DNA from 3 places in the Saccharopolyspora gloriosae genome. Region 2 is predicted to be linked to each of the others. Evidence: riboswitches for the same ligand, from Rfam matches in the RefSeq annotation. Region 2 holds a riboswitch; each other region holds the start of a gene.
What was found. A riboswitch is a leader RNA that binds a small molecule or an ion and turns the genes downstream of it on or off. The one in region 2 is predicted to bind S-adenosylmethionine.

Region 1 (9,669 bases), 680 kb from region 2:
ATCTCCGGGGAGGTCAGCCTCGTCGCGGTGGCGGCGAACCTGCTCGCCGGGCCGCTCGTCGCGCCCGCGACCGTGCTGGGCGTCGCGGCCACCGTGCTGGCTCCGATCTCCGCTGCGCTGGCCGCCGCGCTGGTGTGGCTGGCGGGGCCGGAGCTGGAGTGGGTGCTCGCCGTGGCGCGGCACGCGTCGGCGGTGCCGGGCGCCTCGTTCGGCTGGCCCTCGGGAGTGCTGGGCGGGGCGTTGCTGGCGGTGCTCTCGGTGATCGCCCTGATCGTGCTGCGCGGTCGCATCGCCCGGCTGGTGCTGGCGAGCGTGGTGCTGATCGTCGTGGTGGTGGTGATCCCGATCCGGCACCAGGTGGCGCCGTGGCCGGTGCCGGGCTGGGCCGTGGTGGCCTGCGACGTCGGCCAGGGCGACGGCCTGGTGCTGTCCACCGGGCGCGATCGCGAAGCTGTCGTCATCGACACCGGGCCGGATCCGGTGCTGATGGCCGAATGCCTGCGGCGGCTGCGGATTCGCAGCGTGCCGCTGGTGCTGCTGACCCACCTGCACGCCGATCACGTCAGCGGGCTCCCGGCGGTGCTGTCCGGCCGGGAGGTGGGCTCGGTCGCCGTCGGGCCGCTGAACGAACCCGCGTGGGCGGCGCAGGAAGTGCGGGCGACCGCTCGCGCGCACGGGGCTCACGTGCTCCCGCTGCACGCGGGGCAGCGGCTGCGCTGGCCGGGGCTGGTGCTCGACGTGCTCGGCCCGAGGGGCGAGTTGGCGCGGACCACGTCGGCCGACGACGCCAACGACGCCTCGTTGGTGGTCAAGGCGACGACTCCGGCCGGTCGCGTGCTGCTCACCGGGGATGTCGAACTGCCGGGCCAGTCCGAACTGCTGGCGGCGGGGGTCGATCTCCGCGCGGAGGTGCTCAAGGTGCCGCACCACGGTTCGCGCTACACGTCGCCCGCGCTGCTCGCGGCGGTGCGGCCGCGGGTCGCCGTGATCAGCGTCGGCGCGGGCAACGACTACGGCCACCCCAGCCCGTTGATCCTGGGCGCCCTGACCAGGATGGGCGTGCGGATCCAGCGGACCGACCAGTCCGGGGACATCGCCATCGCCGCCGAGGGCGACGGCCGCGCGGTGGTCGAACGAGGAGATCCGGTGCGGCCGGACGAGAACTGACCGGGGTGGTACGCGCACCACCGTCACGGCCCACGAATCAGGTGGCCCGCCGACTCACCAGAAGCGCAAGATTCGAAGCACGGTGGAAGCGTGGATCCGGCCGAAGCCGAACAGCATCTCCACCCCGTCCGCCAACATGCGCGGGTCGTGTCGCGCGGTCCGCAGCAGTGCGGATGCCCACCGCGGGTTGCGCAGTAGCCGCTGCGAAACGAGGGAGGAGACGAAGTGGGCCCGGTAGCGTCGGCGGAAGTCCGCCTCGAAGCCGGTCAGCGCCGCAGCAAGCGCGGCTCCGTCGTCGAGGCTCGGCGGTAGGGCCTCGACGAGGCGTTCGGCCGCGGAGACCGCATAGGCGATGCCTTCGCCGCTCACCGGGTTGATCATCGACGCGGCGTCGCCGATCAGAACCGCTCGAGGATGCGCCATCTTCGCCAGGCCGCCGACGTGCGGGAGGTGGTAGGCGCGTTGATCATGGAGCTCGCCGAGTTCGATCCCACGCGCCCGCACGCTGTCGGCGAACGTCGACGTGAGCGCCTTGATGTCGTCGCCGCGGTCTTGCATGCTCTTGAGCGAGCCGACGATACCGATGTTGACCAGGCCGTTGGTGAGCGGGAACAGCCAAGCGTAGTGCGGTAGCAAGTCCGCGCGGAATTCGAACAGCAGTCGTGGCCCGATTTTGCCGCCGGGTTGAAAATCTCCACTCTCGGCGTACGCGCGGCTCGCCAGGCCCCGATGTTTCTTGGCTCTGGCCGAATCGGTTTCCGAGGACAGTTCTTTCCGGATCGCCGAGTGTGCCCCGTCGGAGCCCACCACCAATCGAGCGTTGATCGAACGTAATGTCCCGTCGGCGGCTCGCAGCCGGACTTCCCGCGTGCTCGGGCCGTCGACCATGGACAGGTAACGCATGCCCGTGAAGTCCGCGGCTCCGGCTCGCATGGCCGCGCGCACCAGCCGATCGTCCAGCTCCAGCCGGGAGATGACGTGGCCGTGGGCCACACGCCCGTCGTCGCGGGAGATGGCGCTGTGCAGCTGCTCGCCGGCCGGCCCGAAGATCGTGACATCGTTGATCGGCGTGCGGTCGGCGAAAACGTTCCCGAGGCCGAGGCGGTGAATGACTTCGACCGCGCCAGGGCCGACCCCGTCCCCGCACGTCTTATCCCGGGGAAAGGTGGCCCGGTCCACCAACGCGACGCGCAGGCCTCGCCGCGCTGCGGAATATGCTGCGACGGATCCGGCCGGACCGGCGCCGACGACGACGATATCGAACGATTCCTGCGTCATGCGGCGCAGTGTCGCACGCTTCGCGGAAGGGTGGTGCTTTGTCGAATTGCTCGAACCGGGTCGTGTCAATTCCGGTCATCGGCGAAATGTTCCAACTCGCAATTGTGGAATTCGCTGAGGAGAAATTCGGCTGGTGAACGGTGACCGGAGCCGTCCCAGCACCGTGGGCCGCGGCGCACCGCGGCCCACGGGGGACGATCAGAGGCCCAGCGCCTCGTTCACGGCGTCGGTGCTGGGGGCGACCGTGGCCTTCGGCCCGACCTGGTCCTGCACGGCGTCCAGGGTCTTGAGCCCGTCGCCGGTGATCAGCAGCACCGTCTCCTGGTCCGGGTCGATCTTGCCCGCCTCGATGAGCTTCTTCGCGGTCGCCACGGTGACGCCACCGGCGGTCTCGGCGAAGATGCCTTCGGTCCGGGCCAGCAGCCGGATGCCTGCCACGACCTCCTCATCGGTGACGTCCTCGATGGCCCCACCGGTGCGGCGGACCGCGTCGAGCACGTAGGGCCCGTCCGCGGGAGCCCCGATGGCCAGCGAGCGCGCGATGGTGTCCGGGCGCACCGGCTGCACCACGTCGTGGTCGCTCTTGAAGGCGGTGGCGACCGGGGAGCACCCGGTGGCCTGCGCACCGAAGATCCGGTACGGGCTCTGCTCGACCAGACCGGTCTGCCCGAGCTCGCGGAAGCCCTTGTCGACCTTGGTCAGCTGCGAACCGGACGCGATGGGAACGACGATCTGCTCCGGCAGCCGCCAGCCGAGCTGCTCGGCGACCTCGAAGCCGAGGGTCTTGGAGCCCTCCGAGTAGTACGGCCGCACGTTGACGTTGACGAACGCCCAGTCCTCGTGCTCGGCGGCGAGCTCGGTCGCCAGCCGGTTCACGTCGTCGTAGTTGCCGTCCACCGCGAGCAGCGAGCCCTCGTAGACCGCGCTCATCAGGATCTTCGCCCGCTCCAGGTTGGAGGGGACGAGCACCACGGAGTCCCAGCCCGCGCGGGCCGCGGCGGCGGCCACGGCGTTGGCGAGGTTGCCGGTCGAGGGGCAGGCGAGGACCTTGAAACCGAATTCGCGGGCGGCGGCCAGCGCGACCGCGACGACCCGGTCCTTGAAGGAGTGGGTCGGGTTGCCGGTGTCGTCCTTGATCCAGATCCGCTTGACGCCGAGCGCCTTCGCGAGATTGTCGGCACGCACCAGCCTCGTACAACCGGGCTCGGTGTTCGGGTACTCCTCGACGTTCGTCGGCACCGGCAGCAGCTTCTTGTAGCGCCAGATCGACCGCGGGCCGGACTCGATGTCCTCGCGGCGGATGCGCCCGAAGTCGTAGGCGACCTCGAGGGGCGAGAAGTCCTCCAGCGAGACGAACTCGGGTGCCAGGGGCTGGCGGTGGCCCTCTTCCTTCGACACCAGTTCGACGGCGGGACCCAGGTCGTAGGTCTTACCGGTGGAGTTCGGGGCTTGGGCGGCAGCAGTCATCGCGAGGTCCTTTCCTCATCTGTCCCGCGGGCGGGTCGGAGTTGGCACCAATTTCTTCGACTGCCTCGCGAGTGCCGCGAATGGTCGAGATGGTTGCCGGGGCTTCATCGGGCCGTTCCCTCTGCCCCTCTGGATGAGCTATTCGGTTGTGGCGGCAACGTTACGGGAGGGCGCCGCGTCCTGGCCAGCACGGTCCAGCGCACGGGAACGATCCGCGGTGTCGCAGGGTCATGCGACGATGCCCCTATGAGTTCTCCGTCGGTGGTCTGCGACCCGCTGCATTTGATCCTCGGGGACGAGGAACTGCTGGTGGAGCGTGCCCTGTGGGAGGCGGTCGGGGCGGCCCGCGCGGCCGACCCGGAAACCGAGCTGCGCAGGATCAAGGTGAGTGAACTCACCCCGCCGGAGCTCGACGAGCTGCTGAGTCCCTCGTTGTTCGCGGAGGGCCGAGTGGTGGCGCTGGAGGCCGCGCAGGACGCGGGCAAGGAGATCGCCGAAGCGATCTTGTCCCACGCCAGGCAGCCCGCGGACGGCGTGGTGCTCGTGATCGTGCACAACGGCGGGGGCCGCGGCAAGAACGCGAAGGAACTGCCGAACGCGCTGCGCAAGCTCAACGCCCGGGTCACGGAGTGCAACAAGATCACCAAGGGCTCGCAGCGCGAGTCGTTCGTCAAGGACGAGGTGCGGCGCGCGGGCGGGCGCATCGACGCCGCCGCGGTGGGCGCCCTGATCGAGGCGGTCGGCTTCGACCTGCGCGAACTGTCCTCCTCCGCGTCGCAGCTGGTCGCCGACACCGGGGGCAAGATCGACGATGCGGCGGTGCGCCGCTACCACCGCGGTCGTGCTGAGGTGACCGGCTTCGTCGTGGCGGAGAAGGCCGTGACCGGGGACCGGGCCGGGGCGCTGGAGGCGTTGCGGTGGGCGCTGCAGCTGGGCGTGGCGCACGTTCTGATCGCCGACGCCCTGGCCGACTCGGTCCGCACCATCGGCCGGGTCGCCGCTTACGGCCGGGGGGACCCGTTCCGGCTCGCCGGCGAGCTGGGCATGCCCGCGTGGAAGGTGAAGAAGGCGCAGGGCCAGGCGCGGGGCTGGAGCAGCGCCACGGTCTCCGAGGCGCTGCGCGCCGTCGCCGCGCTCAACGCCGACGTCAAGGGCATGGCCGCCGACGCCGATCACGCCTTGGAGCGCACCGTGCTGCGCTTGGTCGACCTGCACTCGTCCCGGAACTGACGCGTACCGCCCACGCGGGTCCAGCGGCGCTTCGTGGTTGCCCCGCACGACGAAACGGGGCCCGTTCCCCGGAGGGAACGGACCCCGTTGTCAGCCTGCGACCGGTCGAGCGCGAAGCCGGCCGGTGCCGCGCGGCTCAGAGCTCGTTGGCGACCTTGGCCAGCGCCGACTTCTTGTTGGCGGCCTGGTTGGCGTGGATGACGCCCTTGCCGGCGGCCTTGTCCAGCGTGCGCGAGGCGGCGCGCTGCAGCTCGAGGGCCTTGTCCTTGTCGCCGGCGGCAGCGGCCTCGCGGAACTTGCGGATGGCCGTCTTGATCGACGACTTCACCGACTTGTTGCGCAGGCGGTTGCGCTCGTTGGTCTTGATCCGCTTCATCTGGGACTTGATGTTGGCCACTGCGGGCGCCTCTTTCCTCGATCGGATTCGTCGTGCCGCGCTGAATCGGCGCTGCCGTGCCGGGTCGAGCGGACCTCGGCGCGCGCAGCTTTCCTCCCTGGCGGAATGCCGCACGGCACGGTCGGCAATCCTAGCAACGCCGCACCCGGCGCCGGCGCCGCGGTCCTGGCTGCGAGGGCGCTCACACGCGGCGCCGTCGCCGGTGGTCGCCGCATAGGGTCACCCGTCGTGTTCACCGCATTGGGCTGGCCCGGCTTCGCCGAACTGTCGCTGGCCGGGTTGATCTTCCTCTGCTGCGCGGCGTTCCTCGCCGGCGCGGTGGACGCCATCGTCGGTGGCGGCGGCCTGATCCAGCTGCCCGCGATGCTGCTGCTGGTTCCTGGTGGCGACCTGATCTATTCGTTGGGCACGAACAAGCTCGCCGCCGTCGCGGGCACCGCTGCCGCGGCCCGCACCTACGCGAAGCGGACCCCGGTGCCGTGGCGCAGCGCGCTGCCGATGGCGGCGGTGGCGTTCGTCGGCGCCTTGGGGGGCGCGATGTTCGCCGCCGCCCTGCCGCAGGCGGTGCTGACCGGAGTGGTGCTGGTGGCGCTGATCGCGGTCGGGATCTACACGTGGCGCAAGCCGGACCTCGGTTCGGTGGAGGCTCCTCGATTCGCTCCGGCCCGGCAGACCCAGGTGATGGTGGCGGGCGGCGCGGTGATCGGGTTCTACGACGGCATCGCCGGTCCGGGCACCGGCTCGTTCCTCGTCTTCCTGCTCGTCGGGCTCGTCGGTTTCGCCTTCGTCGGGGCGTCGGCGACGGCGAAGATCGTCAACGTGGCGACGAACCTCGGGGCGCTGCTGTTCTTCGTCGCCGCGGGCAAGATCCTGTGGGGGCTGGCGCTGGCGATGGCGGTGAGCAACGCGACCGGCAGCGTGCTGGGTGCGGCGATCGCGTCCAGCCGCGGTTCGGTGTTCGTGCGCAAGGTCTTCCTGGCCGTCGTGGTGGCCTTGGTGGCGAGTCTCGGGTGGAAGCTCGCGTCCGGTATCTGAGCCTCCGGAGACCGGTTCCGATCGGGCCGCGGGGCAAGACGTCGCCGCTGCTGCGAAGGGCCGCGACAGGCGCGGGTTGAGATCGAGAACACCGGCGGGTCGCGGGAATGATCCGGCCCTGAGTGTGGTTGTATGAGTCGGCCGATTTTTGTGTTCGTGTTCGACACGCTCGCGAAAGTTGCGGGCGCGACTCTGTCCTGAGCGCAAGCTGGAGAGTTCGCCGTCTGGACTAGGCCCCGTTGCTCGCACAGTGCGGGCATCGGTACTCATCAGCTGTGAGGAGACAGAGATGGCACAGGGCACCGTGAAGTGGTTCAACTCCGAGAAGGGCTTCGGCTTCATCTCCCCCGACGGTGGCGGCCCGGACGTGTTCGTCCACTACTCGGCGATCGACGGCTCCGGCTTCCGCACCCTGGAAGAGAACCAGACCGTGACCTTCGAGATCACCCAGGGCCAGAAGGGCCCGCAGGCCAGCGGAGTTCGCCTGGTCTGAGAGCGGTGATCCGCTCGGCGGGTCCCCCACCTTCGTGGTGGGGGGCCCGCCGTTTTTTCGCCCCGATGCGGCCGAAGCGGTACAACCGGACCCATGGAGGTCCTCAACAGCCGCATGATCCTTCGCCCGCTCGACCCGGAGCGCTCGCTGCGCTTCTACCGGGACGTGCTGGGCCTCGCGATCTCCCGCGAATTCCCGGGAGGCACCGTGTTCTTCCTGGGGCAGGGGTTCCTGGAGTTGTCGGGCCGAGGTGAGCACGGCCCCAGCCCCGATCAGGTGCTGTGGTTGCAGGTGCGGGACCTGCGCTCGGAGTTCGACCGGCTCAGCGGGCTCGGCGTCGCGGTGGAGACCGCGCCGGTCCGGCAGCCGTGGGGCCTGGACGAGGCGTGGATCGCCGACCCGGACGGCATGCGGATCGTGCTCGTGGAGGTCCCGCAGGACCATCCGGTCCGCGCCGACCAGCGCCCGCGGTGAGCTGACCGGCCGCGCCCCGGATCCGGGCATTCGGAACTGGGCATAAGGGGCCGCCCGCGGCGTGGGACGATGTGGGTTGAACGCGCGCCCCGCGAGGACCCCGAGATCCCAAGGAACACCGAGTGAGCAGCTTCGCCGACAACACCTTCACGGACCCGGAGCGCATCCGGAACTTCTGCATCATCGCCCACATCGACCACGGCAAGTCGACGCTGGCGGACCGGATGTTGCAGCTCACCGGGGTGCTGGGGGAGCGGGCGTACCGGGCGCAGTACCTGGACCGGATGGACATCGAGCGCGAACGCGGCATCACGATCAAGGCGCAGAACGTCCGCCTGCCGTGGGAGAAGGACGGTGTCGAACACGTCCTGCACATGATCGACACTCCGGGGCACGTCGACTTCACCTACGAGGTGAGCCGGTCGCTGGCCGCGTGCGAGGGCGCGATCCTGCTGGTCGACGCCGCGCAGGGCATCGAGGCGCAGACGCTGGCGAACCTGTACCTGGCGATGGAGCACGACCTGCAGATCATCCCGGTGCTCAACAAGATCGACCTGCCCGCCGCGGAACCGGACAAGTACGCGGCCGAGCTCGCGCACATCATCGGCTGCGAGCCGGGCGACGTGCTGCGGGTGTCGGCCAAGACCGGCGAGGGCGTCGGGGCGGTCCTCGACGAGGTCGTCAGCCAGATCCCGGCTCCGGAGGGCGATCACGACTCGGCGCCCCGCGCCATGATCTTCGACTCGGTCTACGACACCTACCGGGGCGTGGTGACCTACATCCGGGTGGTGGACGGCAAGATCACGCCGCGGCAGCGCATCCGGATGATGTCCACCAACGCCACGCACGAGCTGCTCGAAGTCGGCATCATCTCGCCGGATCCCAAGCCCTCCGCCGGGCTCGGCGTCGGCGAGGTCGGTTACTTGATCACCGGTGTGAAGGACGTCCGCCAGTCCAAGGTCGGCGACACGGTCACCGCGGAGCGCAAGGGTGCCGTCGAGCCGCTCGGTGGTTATCGCGAGCCCAAGCCGATGGTGTACTCGGGCCTGTACCCGCTGGACGGCTCGGACTACCCGATCCTGCGGGAGGCGCTGGACAAGCTGCAGCTCAACGACGCCGCGCTGACCTACGAGCCGGAGACGTCGGGCGCGCTGGGCTTCGGCTTCCGCTGCGGCTTCCTGGGACTGCTGCACTTGGAGATCACCCGGGACCGGCTGGAGCGCGAGTTCGGCCTGAACCTGATCTCCACCGCGCCGAACGTGGTCTACCAGGTGAAGCTCGACGAAGGTGAGGACTTGGAGGTCACGAACCCGTCGGACTGGCCGGAGGCCAAGATCGGCGAGGTGCACGAGCCGATCGCCAAGTGCACCGTGATCGCCCCGTCCGAGTTCGTGGGCACGATCATGGAGCTGTGCCAGAGCAGGCGCGGCCAGCTCGACGGCATGGACTACCTGTCGGAGAGTCGCGTCGAACTGCGCTACACGCTGCCGCTGGCCGAGATCGTGTTCGACTTCTTCGACCACCTCAAGTCCCGCACCCGCGGATACGCCTCGATGGACTACGAGGAGTCGGGCACGCAGAGCTCGCAGCTGGTCAAGGTCGACATCCTGATGCAGGGCGAACCGGTCGACGCGTTCAGCGCGATCGTGCACAAGGACGCCGCGTACGGCTACGGCACGAAGATGACCTCGAAGCTGCGCGAGCTGATCCCGCGGCAGCAGTTCGAGGTGCCGATCCAGGCGGCCATCGGTTCGCGGATCATCGCGCGGGAGACGGTCCGCGCCATCCGCAAGGACGTGCTGGCCAAGTGCTACGGCGGTGACATCAGCCGGAAGCGCAAGCTGCTGGAGAAGCAGAAGGAAGGCAAGAAGCGGATGAAGACCATCGGCCGGGTCGAGGTCCCGCCGGAGGCCTTCGTCGCCGCGCTGTCCACGGACGACGCGGGCAAGGACGACAAGTCCAAGCCGAAGAAGTGACCTGCCGCGGTCCTGCTTGAGCGGTGCCGGCGGTGGTGTCGCACCGTCGGCGAGGTGCGCGCCATAGGCGTCGGCTATGGCGCGCATCGTGAATCGGTCTTCCCGTCATCGGCATGCATGATCACCAGGCGCGATGCTCGCCGGATGTGTCG
Region 2 (9,669 bases):
GCAACGTCCGGTCCGCGATCCGCAGGTCCACGTCTTCGAGGTCGATCACGGTCTTGCCGAGCCGGCGCTTGGCGAAGCTCACGAGTTCCACCGTGTCCCGCGCGGGCGGGACGTCGGCGATCAGCGCCTCGGCCGCTTCGACCCGGTAGCGCGGTTTGGACGTGCGCGCCTTCGCCCCGCGCTGCAACCAGGCGAGTTCCTTGCGCGCCAGGTTCTGGCGCTTGTCCTCGGCCTGCTGGGCGAGCCGGTTGCGCTCGGCCCGCGCGAAGATCCAGTCCGCGTAGCCGCCTTCGTACTGCTCGACCTTGCCCCCGGTGACCTCCCAGGTGCGGTTGCAGACGGTGTCCAGGAACCAGCGGTCGTGCGTGACGATCACCAACGCGCAGCGCCGGGACAGCAGGTGGTCGGCGAGCCAGCGCACCCCTTCGACGTCGAGGTGGTTCGTCGGTTCGTCCAGCACCAGCACGTCGAGGTCGCGCACCAGGGCCGCGGCCAGCGCGACGCGGCGGCGTTCCCCGCCGGAGAAGTTCGCGACGGGCGTGTCGAGCCCGAGCCGCGTCATGCCGAGCCCGGTGAGCACCGATCGCACTCGTGCGTCGGCCGCCCACTCGTGCTCGGCGGTGAATCCGTGCGGATCGAGCACCGCGTTGCGCACGGTCGATTCGGGCGGCAGCTCCGTGCGCTGGGTGACCACGGCCATCCGGGTGTCGCGGGAGTGGCTGACCCGCCCGGAGTCGGGGGCCTCCGCCCCGGAGAGGACTTCCAGCAGCGTCGTCTTGCCGCCGCCGTTGAGGCCGACGACCCCGATGCGTTCGCCTTCGTTGATGCCGAGCGAGACGCCGTCCAGCAGCGGTCGCACTCCGTAGCTCTTGCTCACCGATTCGAGATTGATCAGGTTCGCCATCGGGGGTGTTGATCTCCAGAGGAACGTGAGGGGTGGTTCAGGCGTGGACCTGGGGCGGGGTCGGCCGGTCCGCGCGCTCATCGCTGACGATCCGGGCGCCGGGCACCGGGCCCTGCGCGACCCGCACGGTGCGGCAGACGCCCGCACCGGAGAGCTCGGCGGCCACCCGGACCGCGGCGTCGTTGTCGGTGCACAGGAACGCGCACGTCGGCCCGGAACCGGACACGATCCCGGCCAGGGCACCCGCTTCGACACCCGCGCGCAGCGTGCGGCGCAGGTTCGGCCGAAGCGACACGGCCGCGGACTGGAGGTCGTTGCCCAGCAGCAGCGCCAGCTGCCGCGGATCACCGGAAGCCAGCGCCTCCAGGAGGGGCTCGACCTCACCGACGCCGTGCGGCCCGGTGTCCCCGCGCAGCCGGTCGAGTTCGCCGTAGACACCGGGCGTTTCGAGGCCGCGCCGGTCCAGCGCGATCACCCAGTGGAAGGTGTGCCGGGCCAGCACCGGCACCAGCCGCTCACCGCGCCCGGTTCCCAACGCGGTGCCGCCCTGCAAGGAGAACGGCACATCGCTACCGATCTTGGCGGCGATGTCGCTGAGCTCGTCGCGCCCGATTTCGAGGCGCCACAAGGTGTTCAGCGCCAGCAGCGCGGCCGCGGCGTCGGCGCTGCCGCCTGCCATGCCGCCCGCCACGGGAATGCCCTTGCGGATCGAGAGCCGCACACCGGGTTCCTCCGGGTCGCGCCCGGAATGTTCGGCGAGCAGGCGGACAGCGGTCCACGCGAGGTTGCTGGGCCCGGTCGGCACCGAATCGGCGCCTTCGCCGTGCACCTCGATGCCGGGTTCGTCGGCGGTCTGCACCGTCACTTCATCGGTGAGCGACAACGCCTGGAAGACGGTGACCAGCTCGTGGTAGCCGTCCGGGCGAGCATCGCCGACCGACAGATGCAGGTTCACCTTGGCCGGGACACGCACGGTGATGGGGGTGGGTACCACGGAGAGCACTCCTAGAGCGTACGTGTCCGCAACAGCCCGGTGCCGCCCCAGCACCGACTTCACAGCGCACGCCCCCTCTGGGGCACCTCAGCAATGCCTTGCTCGGCGTGCGGGGTCGAGTTTGGAGTGGGGTTCGGCTTGGCGTGTGGGTTGGGTTTTAGAGCTGCGTTCGGCTTGGCGTGTGGGGTCGGGTTTAGAGCCTTCCCGGGTTTGGGCGTGTGGTTGCGGTGGTGCGTGGAAGGTCGGGTTTCAGGATTGCTTCCACGGCTGGTGTTGCTGGGGTGTCCGGGTAGCGGAACCTCAGTCGGTCTCTCGCTGCGGGATCTTTTTCCCGAGTGGCTCCGCCACGAGGGAAAAAGCTGTCCTCGCGAGAGACCGACTGAGAACCCGCCGGTGGTCGGCTTTGTGACGTGGGCTATTCGCTGCGCGAATACAGGCACGGCTACGCCGCAAGGCAGACTTCGCTTCGCTCGTCCCAGGCACGGCTTCGCCGCGAAGCACGGCCTTTGGCCGCAGGGCAGGCGTGGCTTCGCCCGCCCCACTGCACGGCTTCGCCGTCAGGCGCGGCCTTTGGCCGTGAGGCTGGGGCTTTCGCCGTTCTGCCTCACGGCCTTCGGGTCAGGAAGCCGGGATTACCGAGACTCCGCCGTAGGTCTTGTTGATGTAGTCCTCGACCTCGGGGGAGCGCAGGAGTTCGGCGAGCTTCTGGATGCGGGGGTCCTTGGCCATCGCCGGGGACGCGACCAGGCCGTTCGCGTACGGGTTGTTCTCCGCCTTCTCCACGACGAGCGGGTCCTTCAAACCGGCCTTGAGGGCGTAGTTGCCGTTCACGATCGCCGCGTCGGCGTCGTCGACCGCGCGGGGCAGCTGGTCGCTGGAGAGCCCCTGGAACTCGATCTTCTTCGGGTTCTCCGCGACGTCGCGCACCCCGGCGCCCTGCTCGGCGCCCGGCTTGAGCTTGATCACGCCGTTGTCCTGCAGCAGCTTCAGGCTGCGGGTCAGGTTCGACGGGTCGTTGGGCAGCGCGATCCGCGCGCCGTCCGGCAGCTCCTGGAGGGACTTGACCTTCTTGGAGTAGATCGACAGCGGCTCCAGGTGCACCGTCTGCACCCACTCGAACTCACCGCCGCGCTGCGCCTGGTACTCCGCCAGGTACGGCTTGTGCTGGTAGTAGTTCGCGTCCAGCTCGCCGTTGGCGACGGCCTCGTTCGGCCGGTTGTAGTCGTCGAACTGCTCGATCTCCAGGTCGATGCCCGCCTTCGGAGCGAGGTTCTCGTCGACGTACTTGAGGATCTCGCCGTGCGGCTGCGGGCTCACGCCGATGGTCAGCGGAGCGTTCGGGTCCTGCGCGGCTTCCGTGCCGCTACCACCGCAACCCGCCAGCGCCAGCGAAGCGGCCGTGAGCACGACCGCCAGGGAACGAATACGCATCAGTGCGTCCTTTCTGGAATGGAGGCCGTCCGGTGACGCGCACCGGTACCGGCAGCGGGTCCGCGGGGACCCCTGCCGTCGGCCGATTCGACTGAAGTGCGGTGGCGACTAGCCGGTCGCGGTGCGACGGCGGTCCACGGCCTTCGCCGTGAAGTCGGTGAGCAGCTGCATCGCGAAGGCCAGCACCGCGAGCACCACCACCGAGCCGTAGAGCACCCGCTCGTCGTAGGCCTGGTAGCCGTCCTGGATGGCGGTGGTCCCCAACCCGCCGCCACCGATCGCGCCCGCCATCGCGGCGTAGCCGATGAGCGCCACCGCGGTGACGCCGACGGCCCCGACCAGCGCGGCGCGCGCCTCGCCGATCAGGACCGTCCACACGATCCGCCACCGGCCGGAGCCGGTGGTGATAGCCGCTTCGACGACGGTGAAGCTCACTTCGCGCAACGCGTTCTGGGTCAGCCGCGCGAAGAACGGCACCGCACCGATGGTCAGCGGCACGATCACCGCGGTGCTGCCGATGGAAGTGCCCACCAGCAGCCGCGTGAAGGAGGCGAGGACCACCAGCAGCACCACGAACGGCACGGACCGGACCACGTCGACGACCACACCGAGGATCCGGTGCAGCGTCGGCCGCGGGTCCAGCCCGACCGGCGAGCTCAAGTGCAGGAACACGCCGAGCGGCAGGCCACCGAGCACTGCCAGCACGGTGGCCACCACCACCATGTAGAGCGTTTCGCCGGTGGCCTCACCGAGCATCTCCACGACTTCCGCCCAAGGGGTCGGATCACTCACGCAGCTACTCCATCAACGCTGACCGGGGCGCGCCGCACGTGCGCGTCGCGGTCGACCATCCATTTCAGCGCCTGCTCCGAGCGCTCACCGGTGAGTCCGATGCGGAACTTCGCGACCGGCGTGTCGCCGAGCCGGGTCAGGCCGCCGCCGAGGATGGACAGCTCCACCCCGAAGCGGCTCGACGCCTCCGGCAGCAGCGCGCCGACGGCGGCGAAGCCGACGAGCACCACTTCGGCGACCACGTCGTGGCGCACACCGGGCACGGCGGACGCCTGGTCGGTCTCGGGCAGCAGGCTGGTGCTGACGCGGCTGCCGGGATCGGCGACCAGGTCGAGCACCTTGCCGTGTTCGGCGACGCGGCCGTCTTCGAGGACCGCGACGTCATCGGCGATGCGGCGCACCACGGTCATGTCGTGGGTGACCACGAGCACCGTGACGCCGAGTTCGGAGCGGGCGCGGTCGAGCACCGTGAGCACCGAGTCCGTGGTGCTCGGGTCCAGCGCGGAGGTCGGTTCGTCGGCGAGCAGCACCGAAGGCTTGGCGGCGAGGGCGCGGGCGACCGCGATCCGCTGCCGCTGCCCGCCGGAGAGCCGGTCCGGGTAGACCGGCGCCTTGTCGGTGAGCCCGACGAGGTCGAGCAGCTCGGCGACGCGGCTGCGGCGCTGCGGCGCGGCCATCCCGGCCGCCTCCAGCGGCAGCGCCACGTTGCCCGCGGCGGTGCGCTGGCGCAGCAGCGAATCCCCCTGCGGCACGACCCCGATGTGGCGGCGCGCCGCACGCAGCGCGGCGCCTTCGAGCGCCACGAGGTCGGTGCCGTCGACGCGGATGGCGCCGCGGTCGGGCTTCTCCAGCAGCGCGATGCAGCGGGCGAGGGTGGACTTTCCCGCTCCGCTGGGGCCGACGACGCCGCACACGGCACCGGCGGGGACCTCCAGCGAGACGTTGTCGAGCGCGACGACGTCGGCTCGACTCGACTGGTCGTGCCGGAAGGATTTGGTGAGGTTCTCGACTGTGATCACGATCGCTCCGCATCAGCTCACGCCGGACCGGCGGGCATGCCGCATCGGCCGGGAAGGAGGAACAGAAAGGCTGGGGAAGGGGCTGCGACGACTTCGGTCGTCAGCGGACGCGGCGACAGGCCGTCGTGGTGCGGCGTCCGTGATCGATCACTCGGCGTTGGGTCAGCGCGAGGCCGTGCGGGCCGGATCCGGTCCGGGCGCGACCACCGCGGGCACGCCGACGGCTGGTCCGGGGCGCGCGTTCGCCTTCGAGCAGAGTTTCAGACACCACAACTCCATCGACCCTGGCGTTAGCACCTGCTCACTCGTGGAGTGGTTGCTGCGGCGTCGTGGAGCCAGGTCTCTCAGCCGCTCGGGATGGATTTCCCGCATAGTAGAACGCAGGGGTGTCGGCGAATGCAAGCTGCGGACGGTCACCATGTGGAATCGTTTGACAAATCACATCCCCCTCACGAGCAGGGATTCTTGATCAACCCAACTATTCCAGTGACCATATGTGAGCATCGCAACGCTTTTGGACCCGTTCGGTCGAAGCTCGGGCAACGCCGCGCGTTCAGGTGCGAACTCAGCGCACCAGCTGGGCGGCGGCATCGGCCACCCGGGCGAAATCCGCCACCGAGAGCTGCTCGCCCCGCGTCGTCGGCTCCACCCCGGCAGCCCGCAGCACCTGCTCCGCACGCGCCGCCGACCCGGCCCAGCCGGACAGCGCCGCCCGCAGCGTCTTGCGCCGCTGCGCGAACGCGGCGTCGATCGCCGCGAACACCTGCGCGCGCGGCGCCGCCGACGGCGGATCGATCCGGGTGAACGACACCAGCCCGGAATCCACGTTCGGCACCGGCCAGAACACGGTGCGCGGCACCGGCCCCGCGCGGCGCACGTCGGCGAACCACGCGGCCTTCGCGCTCGGCACGCCGTAAGTCCGGTTGCCGGGTTTCGCCGCCAGCCGATCCGCGACCTCCGACTGCACCATCACCAGACCGGTGCGCAACGACGGCAGCTCGGCCAGCAGGTGCAGCACCACCGGCACCGCCACGTTGTACGGCAGGTTCGCGACCAGCGCCGTCGGCGGACGCTCCGCGAAGTCCGCGCCGCGCACGCGCAGCGCGTCGGCCTCCAGCACCCGCAACTCGCCCTGGTGGTCCGGGGCGAACTCGGCGGCGGTACGCGGCAACCGCTCCGCCAGCACCGGATCGATCTCCACCGCGACCACGCCCGCCGCCGCGGGCAACAGCGCCAGCGTCAACGACCCCAGCCCCGGACCGACCTCCAGCACCACGTCATCGGCGGTGAGCTCGGCGGCGCCCACGATGCGGCGGACCGTGTTCGGGTCGTGCACGAAGTTCTGCCCGAGTCGTTTCGTCGGGCGGATCCCCAGCTCCTCGGCCAGCCGGCGAACATCGGCCGGCCCAAGCAACCGCGCCCTATTCGCGTGCTGTTCCACGGGTGAGAAGTTACTCGGGGCTTCCGCTTGAGCTGCGTAGTGGGGCGGGTAGCGGAACCTCAGGTGTCTTCTCGCTGCGGGATCTTTTTCCCAAGTGGCTCCGCCACGAGGGAAAAAGCCGTCCTCGCGAGAAGACACCTGAGAACCCGCCGGTGGTCGTCTTTTCGACGTGGGCTATGTGCTTCGCACATACAGGCACGGCCTTCGGCCGCAAGGCAGGCTTGCTTCGCAGCCCACGGCACGGCTTCGCCGCCCACGGCTGCCTGGGGCTAAAAGACGATCGGCCACCGGTGGGGTGCCGGTGGCCGATCGGGGGGGTCTCTTGGATCAGAGGCCGAGCTTCGAGGAGCAGCCCGGCCAGGCGCCGTAGCTGCCGCCGCGGGCGTCGCGGACCTTGGTCGCGACCGAGATCTGCTGCTCGCGGCTGGCCTGGTGCGGGTAGGCCGCGTACTGGTCGCCGCCGTAGGCGTCCCAGGTGCTCTTGTCGAACTGCAGGCCGCCGTAGTAGCCGTTGCCGGTGTTGATCGCCCAGTTGCCGCCGGCCTCGCACTGGACCAGCTTGTCCCAGACGGCGCCGTTCGGCGGCTGCTTGGTGCCGACCCGGACGACCTTCTCCTTGGCTTCCTTGGTGACCTTCTCGCCCACCGCTTCGCGGCCGGTCTCCTCGCCGTTGCGAGTGCTCACGCGAGTGAAGACGATCTTCTCGCCGGGCGCGCCCGGGTCCTCGACCTTCTCCTCGCCCTTGAGCATCGAGTCGTCCTCGATCTCCTTGACCGGTGGCTCGATCGGCATGGTCACGTTCACCACGGTGCTGCCGGTGCGGACGATCTGGACCTGCGCGCCGCTGGTGATCTTCTGGTCGCCGCCGGGCGTGATGTGGTCTTCCGGCCCGAGCTGGAGGTTCTGCTCCTTGGCCAGCTCGTCGACGGTCACCGCGGTGGTGGTCAGCTGCCGCGGCTCACCGGCACCATCGGTGATGGTGATGTCCTTGGCGGTCTTGACCGTGAGGTCCATGCCCTGCTCGGGCACGGCCATGCTGCGCGCCGAGGAGACCCAGGCGCCGTCGTCGGCGACGCCGAGCTGGCGCAGCGCCTGGCCGACGGTCACCGACCGGACCCATTCCTCGCGCTGCTCACCGTCGACGGTCATCTTCAGCAGACGCCCGCGGTCGAGGGTGATCGTGTCGTTGTGCCCGACCTTGGACTGCGGGGAGGGGCTCAGCGCGTCGTGCTCGCCGATGCTGATGCCCTCGTCCTCGAGGACTTCGCCGACGGTCGACTCGTAGGTGTTGACCTGGCGTTCCTTGCCGTCGACCTCGACGGTGACGGACTTGTCCATCGCCGCCGCGGCGCCGCCGGTGCCGGTCAGGGTGAGGATGACCGCGGCGACCGCGCCCTTGAGGAAGCGCTGCTTCCACGTGGTGATCGCCTCGACGACCTCGGGGGACGGTGCGGTCGCGCCCTCGGGCTCGTCCGGCAGGACCAGCGGCGGCATCACCACGGTCTCGGCGTTGACGAGCCGGATGAGCTCCTCGACGTCGATGTCGGCCGTCGCGAGCATCTCGTCGGCCTGCGGACCGAGCGCCTCGAGCACGTCGTCCGGCGTGATCTCCAGCGCGCCGGGCGGGAAGCTCGGGTGGTCCTGGGCCGGGTACCGGCCGGTGATGGGGGCGAACGGCTGCTCCGCCGTGATCTCGGTGTCGCTCTCGCGATCGAGCAGGCCGACCGCGGTCTGCTGCTCCGAGCTCACCGGGCTGAACCAGTCCGTTGACGCGTTGAAGGATTCGGCCCAATAGCCGTGATCCTGGCCTGCACCGCCCAGCGATCGATCGCTGTAAGCAGTACTGCCGTGGGCACCGGGGATGCCTCGTCCGTTCACAGGGTCGCTACCTCTCGAAAGCGAGAAGCCGCCCGCAGCGCGCGGGTGATCATGGGGAGTTCGCCGAACATGCCTGTCCACGAACTCCTTCACCTGCCGCTACGCGACTTCGTGCTTCGTTTCCGTATCCGACTCCCGTAGCCAAGCGCCTTTTCAGCCGATACCTGATGCGTGCTGGTCTCGTTCCCAGCCCGATCGGTGGCACCGACTTCCCCGACGTACCCGGCGGCGACTAGCGGGCGTTTCCGTGACTTCGTTGTCATCGGTTACGAGGCCGAGACTCTAGCGTGATCGAGCGGGCCCGCCAAGGGGCCACCCTGCTCTGTGACCTGGGTTACGCCGAAATGCCGCGCAACCGAGCACCGTCAGTGATCGAACAGTGAGATCCGGCGCGGTCCGATCCCCATTTTCCCACTACCCCAACGGTTTCTCAGCCGATCATGCAAATCCACGGATCAGTCCGATGTGGACATCACGGTCGTTCCTGGTGAGCGGATCACGGGGCCAGGGGATCTCGGGGCCTGATCGACCTCGTCGACGGGGGGTTGGGGCACGGACGGCGGAAGAGCGCGGTCATCTCCCGCCGTCCGCGTCGGGGTCGACACCGGCCACTCGGATGCGCAGGGTGATGACGAACGTCACTTGCTCACACTGTCGAGCGGTCTCGGGGCCGGGGTGGCGCACCGCTCAGCGCGGCAGCCCGAGCTTGCGGGCGCAGGACGGCCAAGCGCCGTAGCCGCCGCGGTCCTCGCGCAGCGAGCTCGCCACCGAGATCTGCTGATCGCGCGACGCCTGGTGCGGGAGGCCGGCGAAGGCTCCGCCGCCGTACGCGGACCACGTGCGGCGGTCGAACTGGAGACCTCCGTAGTAGCCGTTGCCGCTGTTGGTGGCCCAGTCGCCGCCGGATTCGCAGTGCGCGAGCCGGTCCCACACCGAGCCGGAACGAGTCTCCGGCTCGAGTCCCGGGCCGTTCGCCGCGGGAGCGGCGGTGGCGAGTGGAGCGCCGCACAACGTGATCACAGCGGCGATTCCGATCCTGGTGATGCCACGGATGCGCATACAGGTCCTGACTGCCGTGCTTCCGGGCAGAGGCCCCGGCCTCGCCGCGAACCTCCCGGTCCACTGTGGCCGATCGCCGAGTGCGTCCCCTCCCGGCTTCCGGAGGGGACGCTAGGTCGCCGGGAGGTGACCGCAAGTCAGTGCGCGTGTT
Region 3 (9,669 bases), 4.5 Mb from region 2:
TGCCGGAGGTGCTGGACTGCTGGTTCGAGTCCGGTGCGATGCCGTTCGCCCAGGTGCACTACCCGTTCGAGAACGCCGAGTGGTTCGAGCACCACTACCCGGGCGACTTCATCGTCGAGTACAACGGGCAGACCCGCGGCTGGTTCTACACGTTGCACGTGCTGGCCACGGCGTTGTTCGACCGCCCGGCGTTCTCCAACGTGGCCGCGCACGGCATCGTGCTCGGCGACGACGGCATGAAGATGTCGAAGTCGAAGCGAAACTACCCGGACGTCAACGAGGTGTTCGACCGGGACGGCTCCGACGCGATGCGCTGGTTCCTGATGTCCAGCCCGATCCTGCGCGGCGGTGACCTGGTGGTCACCGAACGCGGCATCCGGGACGCGGTGCGCCAAGCGGTGCTGCCGCTGTGGAACTCGTGGTACTTCCTGGCGCTGTACGCGAACGCCGAAGGCGTCGAGGGCAGGCACCGCACGGACAGCACGCACGTGCTGGACCGCTACGTGCTGGCCAAGACCCACGAGCTCGTCGGCGACGTGCAGGCCGCGATGGACGCCTTCGACCTGGCGGGTGCCTGCGGCAGCGTCCGGGACTTCCTGGAGGTGCTGACGAACTGGTACGTGCGGCGCTCCCGCGACCGGTTCTGGGCGGGTGACGCCGACGCGGTGGACACGCTGCACACCGTGCTCGAAGTGGTCAGCCGGGTCGTGGCGCCGCTGCTGCCGCTGACCGCGGAAGCCGTGTGGCGCGGGCTCACCGGCGGCCGGTCGGTGCACCTCGCGGACTGGCCGCTGGTCGACGAACTGCCCGCCGACCCGGCGCTGGTCTCGGCGATGGACCGGGTGCGGCAGGTGTGCTCGTCGGCGCTGGCACTGCGCAAGGCGAACACGCTGCGGGTGCGGCTGCCGCTGGCGAAGCTCGTCGTGGCGGTGCCGGAGGCGGAGTCGCTGCGGCCGTTCGCCGACCTCGTGCGCGACGAGGTCAACGTCAAGGAGGTCGAGCTGACCACCGACGTGGCCGCGCACGGCCGGTTCGAGATCGCGGTGAACGCCCGCGCCGCCGGACCTCGCCTCGGCAAGGACGTCCAGCGCGTGATCAAGGCGGTGAAGTCCGGGAACTGGACCCGCACCCCGGCGGGCGCGGTGGTGGCCGACGGGACGGAGCTGCAGGACGGCGAGTTCACCGAACGCCTGGTGTCCACCGACGACGGGGCCGCGGCGGCGCTGCCGGGCGGCAGCGGGCTGGTCGTGCTGGACTGCGCGGTCACCCCGGAACTGGCGGCCGAAGGCGTCGCGCGCGACGTGGTCCGCGTCGTGCAGCAGGCGCGCCGGGACGCCGGATTCGAGGTCTCCGACCGGATCCGCGTCGCCGTCTCCGCCTCGGCGGAGGTGCTGGCGGCCGTCGACGCGCACCGGGAGTTCATCGCCGCGGAGACGCTGGCGGACGTCGTCGAAGCCGGTGCGGCCGACGGCGGCTTCGCGGGCAGCGTCGGTGACGGCGTCGCCGTCTCGGTCGGCGTCGAACGGGTCTGAGCGAAACGGTTCCGGGCGGGTTCCCCTCCGACAAAGGGGAGCCCGTCCGGATCGGGCGTGGCGCGGATCCCACTTCGCGCGGGACGGTTGCGCGTCGCACGACCGATCCTTAGAGTTTCGCGTCGAAGGTCATGAGTGCCAGCGGGAAACCCCGGTTTGCTGGCCGGCAACCCTCCTACCGCGGTGGGGTGCCCCGGGTGAGGACCTGGCCGATCGCGCAGGGCGATCGGCAAGCGCGGGCCCCGAATGCTCCGGGCCCGGTGAGGCCCCAGGAGGCATCGTGTCGTCAGCCGTCCGCTCCAGCCGTGACGAGACCGCCGGAATCCCGATCTGGTCCATCGTGGACTCGGTTCCGACCGTTCCCGCCGTCGTCGGCGCCCAGCTGCGGGTCCCGCTCGTCACCGGCGGATCCATCGAATACGCCAACCTGGACCACGGTGCCAGCGCGCCCTGCCTGACCGCGGTGCGCGACGCCGTGAACGAACTGCTGCCCTGGTACGCCAGCGTGCACCGCGGCGCCGGGTTCGCCTCGCAGGTCTGCACGCGGGTCTACGAGGGGGCGCGGGACGTGCTGCGCCGGTTCGTCGGCGCCCGCCGCACCGACTCGGTGATCTTCACCCGGAACACCACCGACTCGCTGAACCTGCTGGCGACGGCGCTGCCCGCCGACACCTCCGTCGTCGTCTTCGACACCGAGCACCACGCCGCGCTGCTGCCGTGGGCAGGGGACCGGGTGCGCACGCTCGGCATCCCCGCCGACCCGCAGGACGCGGTGCGGCTGCTCGACGCCGCGCTCGCCGACTGCGCCGACGGGCCGAAGCTCGCCGTGCTCACCGGTGCCTCCAACGTGACCGGCGAGGTGTGGCCGGTCGCCGAGCTCGCGCGGGTCGCCCGGCGGCACGGGGCGCGGACCGTCCTCGACGCCGCCCAGCTCGCCCCGCACCGCCCGGTGCGGATCGCGGAACTCGGCGTGGACCACGTGGTGCTGTCCGGGCACAAGCTGTACGCGCCGTTCGGCGCGGGCGCGCTCATCGGCCGGGACGACTGGCTGGACGCCGCCGAGCCCTACCTGGCGGGCGGCGGCGCGACCCGCTCGGTGCCGGACACCGGGGAGATCGACTGGAACACCGGTCCCGAACGGCACGAGGCGGGCTCGCCGAACACCGTGGGCGTGCACGCGCTCGCCACGGCGTGCGCCGCGCTCGCCGACCACGCGGACGCGATCACCGGGCACGAGGAACTGCTGCTGCAGCGCCTGCGCCGCGGACTTCGCGGCGTGCCGGGGCTGCGCGAGCTGAGCCTGTTCGGCGCCGAGCACGACCGGGTCGGCGTGGTCGGCTTCATCGTCGACGGTCACGACCCCGGCCTGATCGCGGCGGCCCTGGCGGCCGAGCACGGGATCGGGGTGCGGGACGGGCTGTTCTGCGCGCACCGCGCGGTGCGGCACCTGCTGGCCGGTTCCGGTGAGCAGCGCGCCGTCCGCATCAGCCTCGGGCTCGGCACCACCGTCGAGCACGTGGACCGCATCGTGCGAGCCCTGCGCGGACTCGTGGCCTACGGGCCGCAGTGGCGCTACGAGCAGGTCGACGGGCGGTGGGCCCCGGTGGACGACCCGCGGGAGTTCCCTGCCTCGCTGGTGTGAGCCGCTGTGAGCGGCCGATCCGCGGTCGGGGAGAATGGGCCGGGTGAACACCGAGCAGTCCGACCCCGACCGGCCCGGAACGAACCCCGCCACGAGCGGAGCGGACGCCTCCGAGCCGGGATCCGCCGCGTCGGGACCGACGCAGTCCTCGGGCCAGCAGCCCTCCGGTGAGCAGGACGCCGCGGAGCAGGCCGAGCCGGCGACCGGGGACACCGCGGTGCGCTCGCCGCAGCCGCGCAAGCTGCTCGCGCTGCTGTTCGGCGTCGCCGCGGTGCTGCTCACCGCGGACGTGCTCACGAAGGTCGCCGCGGTCGCGGCGCTGGAGAACCAGCCGCCGACGAAGCTGTTCGGCGGCGCGGTCTACCTCGTGCTGGTGCGCAACCCGGGGGCGGCGTTCTCGCTGGCGACCGGGATGACCTGGCTGCTCGCGCTGCTGGCGATCGTGGTCGTCGGAGTGATCGTGTGGCTGGCGCCGAAGCTGCGCTCCACCGGCTGGGCCATCGGCCTCGGACTGGTGCTCGGCGGCGCCTGCGGCAACCTGGTGGACCGGTTGTTCCGGGCTCCGGGGCCGCTGCGCGGGCACGTCGTGGACTTCGTGTCGCTGTTCGCGCCGGACGGCAGCGTGTGGCCGGTGTTCAACGTCGCCGACTCCTCCATCGTGTGCGGCGGAATCCTCGTGGTCCTCATGTCGCTGCTCGGCCGGGACTACGACGGCACCGTGCACGTGCGCAAGAAGCGCGAGGACCAGGCGTGAGCGAATCGCGGATGCTCCCCGTTCCGGACGGGTTGGAAGGCATGAGGGTCGACGCGGGCCTGGCGAAGCTGCTCGGGATGTCGCGGAGCACGGTCGCCGGACTCGCCGAATCCGGGGAAGTGCTGCTCGACGGCGCCCAGGTCGGCAAGTCCGATCGGCTCATGGCGGGCGGGCTGCTGGAGGTCACGCTGCCCCCGGCCCGGCCGGAACCCGAGGTCGTCGCCGTTCCGGTGGACGGCCTGAAGATCCTCCACCAGGACGACGACATCGTCGTCGTGGACAAGCCGATCGGCGTCGCCGTGCACCCCAGCCCCGGCTGGGAAGGGCCGACGGTGATCGGGGGGCTCGCCGCCGCCGGGGTCCGGATCGCGACCTCCGGCGCGGCCGAGCGGCAAGGCGTGGTGCACCGGCTCGACGCGGGCACCACCGGCGTCATGGTCGTGTCCAAGAGCGAGCACGCCTACACGGTGCTCAAGCGGGCCTTCAAGGAACGCACCGTGGAGAAGCGCTACCACGCGCTCGTGCAGGGACATCCCGATCCGAGCAGCGGCACCATCGACGCGCCGATCGACCGGCACCCCCGGCACGACTACAAGTTCGCCGTGGTCAGCGGCGGCAAGCCCAGCATCACCCACTACGAGACGGTGGAGGCGTTCCGCGCCGCGTCGCTGGTGGACGTGAAGCTGGAGACCGGGCGCACCCACCAGATCCGGGTGCACTTCTCGGCGGTGCGCCACCCCTGCGCCGGGGACCTGACCTACGGCGCGGACCCGGTGCTCGCGCGCAAGCTGGGCCTGACCCGGCAGTGGCTGCACGCGCGGATGCTCGGCTTCGACCACCCCGCCGACGGCAGCTGGGTGACGTTCACCAGTGAATACCCCGCGGACCTGCAGGACGCGATCGACACCCTGCGCGCGCAGGACGCGTAACGCCCGCTGATCGACTTCGCCGGGCAGCGGGCGGGATCGCGTAGTTTGGGGGAAACACCCGGGATCATGGGGGAGGGGCGATGACCCAAGGTGATCAGCGTCGGGAGTTCGCCGACGAGACGCCGACACCGCCGATGGGCATGTCCTGGAGCGGGTCGCTGCTGACCGAAGGCTCCGGTCCCGTGGAATCGGAACGGGCCACGGGACCGGTGCGCCTGCCCGACGAACGCGCGGATCACCGTGCCACCCCCGGGCCGGAATCCGAGGTGCGGGGCCCGGACGCCGAGCGTGCGCCCGCCGAGCAGGGGGCGATGGGCCTGGCGGAACTGCTCGCAGCCGAAGACGTCGGCCGCGCCGGTCCCGCCGTGCTCGGCGCCGACCCCGCCGGTGACGCGGCCGGTGACGCGGGCGACTGGCCCACGTTGCAGCGGCGGGAGCGCCAGGAACCGCAGGACCGCGGTGGTGCGCTCGGCTGGATGCGCCGCCGCCGGTGACCGGCTCAGTCCACGCCGACGGGGACGCGCTCCGGCTCGGCCCGCCGCGCTGAGCGCCCGCGCAGCACGAGGCGGATCAGCTCGACGACACCGGCGATCACCAGGGCCGAACCGATTCCCAGCAGCACCGCGGGCAACGGGTGGTCCCGGAACACCGCGCCGCCCAAGCAGCCGACCAGCGTGAAGTACGCCGAGTAGGCGGTGGCGCCGAGCGCCGCGCAGCCGCTGAACAGGCGCAGCGGCATCCCGATCGTCCCGGCGGTCATCGCCGCCGCGGTGCGGCAACCCGGCACGAACCGGCACACGATCAGGATCGAGCCGCCGCGCCGGGCCAGCGCGCGCCGGGCCCACTCGAACGGCCTCCGGCGCCGCGATCCCGGTGGCAGCCGGGTCAGCAGTGCGCCGCCCGCGCGCCTGCCCAGCAGGTACGCGAGGTGATCACCGGCGAATCCGCCGGCCGCGCCCGCCGCGATCACCCCGGCCAGGTTCGGCGTACCGGTCATCGCGAACACCCCGCAGGTCACCACCAGCACTTCGCCGGGAACGCTCGGCAGCACCGCGTCGAGCGCGACGTACGCGACGAGCGCCAGGTAGATCCACGGCGACCCCATCGCGGCGTGCACGAGGTCCAGGACGGCGTCGGACACGATCGATCCCCAGAGTCGGCTCGGAAGTGCTGCCGGGCGACTCCGACGCTAAAGACCGGAAGTGAACAACACGTGCGGGATGACCCTGGGGCGACCCGGAAACGGCTCGCGGCGGAGCCGGGGTGCTGAACTCCGGCGGCCCCGCTCGCCGCGGAGAGCCGTCAGAGGTCGGTGATGTCCCAGGTCAAGGTGCGCTGCTCGTCACCGGGGCGCGGCGTCCAGCGGACCGCGGAGAGTTCCGTCTCGTCCGGGAGCACGTAGACGGTGTGGCCGCCTGCGGTCTCGCCCGGCGGCACGCCGATGCGGTGCGGCGGCCGGGAGGACAACGACACCGGCGCCTTGCCGATCGTGGAGCCGTCCTCGGCCACCAGGACCAGGTACAGGTCCGGCAGCGAGGTGAACGGCATCGGGCTGCGGTTGGTCAGCTCCGTGTGCACGACCACCGCGCGCTCGCCCTCCTGCAGCTGGTAGCCGGCGGCGGTGAACAGGAAATCGGCCGGATCGACGACCTCCACGAGCTGGATGGTGATCCGCTCGCCCTCCAGGCCGTCCACGTCCAACTTGCCCCCGACTTTGCCGGTGCGGGCCGACGCGGGCCGGCCCGGCGCGGGGGTCTTCGCGGTGGGCGCGTTCGCGTTCGCCACCTGCGGGTGCTGCGGATTCGCCTGCTGCGGCCCGGAAGCAGGCCCGGACTGGGCCTGGCCGGTGGACTGGGTCTGACCGGCGGACTGGGGCTGACCGGTGTGCGGCGCGGACGGCTGGTCCCCTCGCGCCCACGAGGCCGACCCCGGCGGTCCCCAGGTGTTCATCGGTGGCGCGGGCTGCTGCGGAGCCGGTTGCGGCGGCGGTGCCTGCTGGCCCTGCTGGCCGAACGACGGGGGCGGACCGGCCGGGGTGAACGGCTGCGGTCCGCTGGGTGCGCCACCCGGGCCCTGCTGCCTGCCGCTGTGGGAACCGCTCGGGCCGCCGTGCACCTGGTAGCCACCGCTGGGCTGGTTCTGCACCGGGTACGGGCCGGACACCGGGTAGCCACCGCTGTTGGCCTGGGTCCAGGCGTTCGCGGCGGCCACGGCGTTGCGGATGCCGACCGGATCGCACTCCACGCCGACCACCATCGGCAGCCCGGTCGTGGATAACACCGCGAGCCGGGCGGCGACGTCCCGGACGTCCATGCCGAGCCGTCCCGCGAGCTCGTGCACCGCCGCACGGCCGGATTCGGCGACGGCGGTCAGCAGACGGACGTCCACGGGATCAGGTGCAGCCACGGCAAGCCACGCTACCCCCTCGGATCGATCACCGTCCGCAAGGGCGGAGAGTTCGGCGCGGGACTTCCCGAGCACGGTCCGCCGAGCTCGTCGCATTCGGGATCGATCACGTCCGGAGCCGATCCGCGGCGCGCCAGGGAGGGTCGCCGAGTGGATCGCGCCGTGGCGTTAGGCTGTCTCGGTCCGGCACCGCCGCGGCCGTCCCCTGTGGTTCTCGCACCGTCGATTCGACCGGTGTCGCGCACCCGCGATCCGAGACCGGTTCCCCCGGCCGGTTCGCGCGCCCGCGCCCAGGAGACGCCGCCGAACGGTCCGCGCTCGTTCCGGCCGATCGCGCAGGAGGATGCCCCGTGCCCGTCGATCCCTTCGTTCATCTCCACGTGCACACCGAGTACTCGATGCTCGACGGTGCGGCGAAGGTCGCCCCGCTGTTCGAGGAGGCGAAGCGGCTGGAGATGCCCGCGGTGGGCATGACCGACCACGGCAACATGTTCGGCGCGGACGAGTTCTACCAGCAGGCGAAGAAGACCGGCATCAAGCCGATCATCGGCATCGAGGCCTACATCGCGCCGAACAGCCGCTACCACAAGAAGCCGGTGTTCTGGGGCGAGGCCAAGCAGCGCGGCACCGACGAGTACGGCGAGGGCGGTGACGTCTCCGGCGCCGGCGCCTACACGCACATGACGATGGTGGCGCGCAACGCGACCGGGCTGCGCAACCTGTTCACGCTCTCCAGCCGCGCCAGCATGGAAGGCCAGTACCGCAAGCCGCGGATGGACCGGGAGCTGATCGCCGAGTTCTCCGAGGGGATCATCGCGACCACCGGCTGCCCGTCCGGCGAGGTGCAGACCCGGCTGCGGCTGCGGCAGTACAAGGAAGCGCTGCAGGCCGCCTCCGACTACAAGGACATCTTCGGCGCCGAGAACTTCTTCCTCGAGCTGATGGACCACGGGCTGCCCATCGAACGCTCGGTGCGGGAGAACCTGCTAAAGATCGCCGGTGAGCTGAACCTCAAGCCGCTGGCGACCAACGACAGCCACTACGTCACCGCCGACCAGGCCGAGTCGCACGGCGCGCTGCTGTGCGTGCAGTCCGGCAAGACGCTCAGCGACTCCAGCCGGTTCAAGTTCGACGGCGACGGCTACTACCTCAAATCCGCCGAGGAGATGCGGCAGTACTGGGACGAGGAGGTCCCCGGCGCCGCGGACAACACGCTGCTGGTCGCGGAGATGGTCGAGTCCTACGAGGACGTGTGGAGCTTCCAGGACCGGATGCCGCGCGTCACCGTCGAAGGCGGCCAGTCCGAGCTGGAGCAGCTGCGCGCCGAGGTCGAGGAATTCCTGCCCAGCCGCTACCCGGACGGGCCCAGCCAGGACGTGCTGGACCGGGTCGACGTCGAACTCGACGTGCTGGACAAGAAGGGCTACTGCGCGTACTTCCTCGTCGTCGGTGACGTGACCCGGTGGGCGAAGTCGCAGGGCATCCACGTCGGGCCGGGCCGTGGTTCGGCCGCGGGGTCGCTGCTGGCCTACATCCTGCACATCACGAACCTGGACCCCCTCGAACACGGGCTGATCTTCGAGCGGTTCCTGAACCCGGAGCGCGACTCCCCGCCCGACATCGACCTCGACTTCGACGACCGGCGCCGCGACGAGGTGCTGCAGTACGCCATCGACAAGTACGGTCGCGGCAAGGTCGCCCAGGTCATCACCTTCGGCAAGATCAAGACGAAGGCGGCGATCAAGGACTCCGCGCGGGTGCACCACGGCCAGCCGGGCTTCGCGATCGCGGACAAGATCTCCAAGGCGCTGCCGCCGCCGATCGCCGCCAAGGACATCCCGCTGTCGGGCATCGTCGACCCGCAGCACGAGCGCTACGCCGAAGCCTCCGAAGTGCGCAGCCTCATCGAGACCGACCAGGCCGTCTCGCAGATCTTCGACACCGCGCGCGGCCTCGAAGGCCTGATCCGCAACGCCGGCGTGCACGCCTGCGCGGTCATCCTGTCCTCCCAGGACCTGCTGGGCACCGTCCCGCTGTGGCAGCGCGACGACGGCTCCGTGATCACCGGCTGGGACTACCCGTCGTGCGAGGCCATCGGCCTGCTGAAGATGGACTTCCTGGGGCTGTCGAACCTCACGATCCTCGGCGACGCCCTGGAATCGGTGAAGACCAACCACGACCTGGAGATCGACCTCTCCACCCTCGGCCTCGACGACAAGGCCACCTACGAGCTGCTGGCGCGCGGCGAGAGCCTGGGCGTGTTCCAGCTCGAAGGCGGCGGCATGCGGGAACTGCTCAAGCGCATGCAGCCCACCGAGTTCGGCGACGTGGTGGCGGCCAACGCGCTGTACCGGCCGGGCCCGATGGAGGTCAACGCGCACCTCGACTACGCCGACCGCAAGAACG

Region 1: linked by a shared signal. The riboswitch ahead of thrC (threonine synthase) and the one ahead of BJ969_RS01755 (ATP-binding cassette domain-containing protein) in region 2 are both predicted to bind S-adenosylmethionine.
Region 3: linked by a shared signal. The riboswitch ahead of BJ969_RS21185 (aminotransferase class V-fold PLP-dependent enzyme) and the one ahead of BJ969_RS01755 (ATP-binding cassette domain-containing protein) in region 2 are both predicted to bind S-adenosylmethionine.

Annotation. Positions count from the first base shown of each region.
Region 1 covers NZ_JACHIV010000001.1:1,043,159-1,052,827, forward strand. Annotated here, with positions in the region: gene BJ969_RS04910 (ComEC/Rec2 family competence protein) at 1-1,167, shown strand, start outside; gene BJ969_RS04915 (geranylgeranyl reductase family protein) at 1,222-2,445, opposite strand; gene thrC (threonine synthase) at 2,644-3,912, opposite strand; SAM riboswitch class I at 3,925-4,052, opposite strand; gene holA (DNA polymerase III subunit delta) at 4,159-5,142, shown strand; gene rpsT (30S ribosomal protein S20) at 5,279-5,539, opposite strand; gene BJ969_RS04935 (TSUP family transporter) at 5,768-6,574, shown strand; gene BJ969_RS04940 (cold-shock protein) at 6,864-7,067, shown strand; gene BJ969_RS04945 (VOC family protein) at 7,161-7,541, shown strand; gene lepA (translation elongation factor 4) at 7,664-9,517, shown strand.
Region 2 covers NZ_JACHIV010000001.1:358,677-368,345, reverse strand. Annotated here, with positions in the region: gene BJ969_RS01775 (ABC-F family ATP-binding cassette domain-containing protein) at 1-904, opposite strand, end outside; gene BJ969_RS01770 (4-(cytidine 5'-diphospho)-2-C-methyl-D-erythritol kinase) at 942-1,898, opposite strand; gene BJ969_RS01765 (MetQ/NlpA family ABC transporter substrate-binding protein) at 2,517-3,329, opposite strand; gene BJ969_RS01760 (ABC transporter permease subunit) at 3,438-4,121, opposite strand; gene BJ969_RS01755 (ATP-binding cassette domain-containing protein) at 4,118-5,140, opposite strand; SAM riboswitch class I at 5,413-5,504, opposite strand; gene rsmA (16S rRNA (adenine(1518)-N(6)/adenine(1519)-N(6))-dimethyltransferase RsmA) at 5,706-6,581, opposite strand; gene BJ969_RS01745 (resuscitation-promoting factor) at 6,909-8,459, opposite strand; partial or broken gene BJ969_RS01740 (transglycosylase family protein) at 9,147-9,413, opposite strand.
Region 3 covers NZ_JACHIV010000001.1:4,876,811-4,886,479, reverse strand. Annotated here, with positions in the region: gene ileS (isoleucine--tRNA ligase) at 1-1,532, shown strand, start outside; SAM riboswitch class IV at 1,660-1,774, shown strand; gene BJ969_RS21185 (aminotransferase class V-fold PLP-dependent enzyme) at 1,813-3,174, shown strand; gene lspA (signal peptidase II) at 3,218-3,928, shown strand; gene BJ969_RS21175 (RluA family pseudouridine synthase) at 3,940-4,857, shown strand; gene BJ969_RS21170 (hypothetical protein) at 4,938-5,351, shown strand; gene BJ969_RS21165 (VTT domain-containing protein) at 5,357-5,998, opposite strand; gene BJ969_RS21160 (AsnC family protein) at 6,160-7,263, opposite strand; gene dnaE (DNA polymerase III subunit alpha) at 7,614-9,669, shown strand, end outside.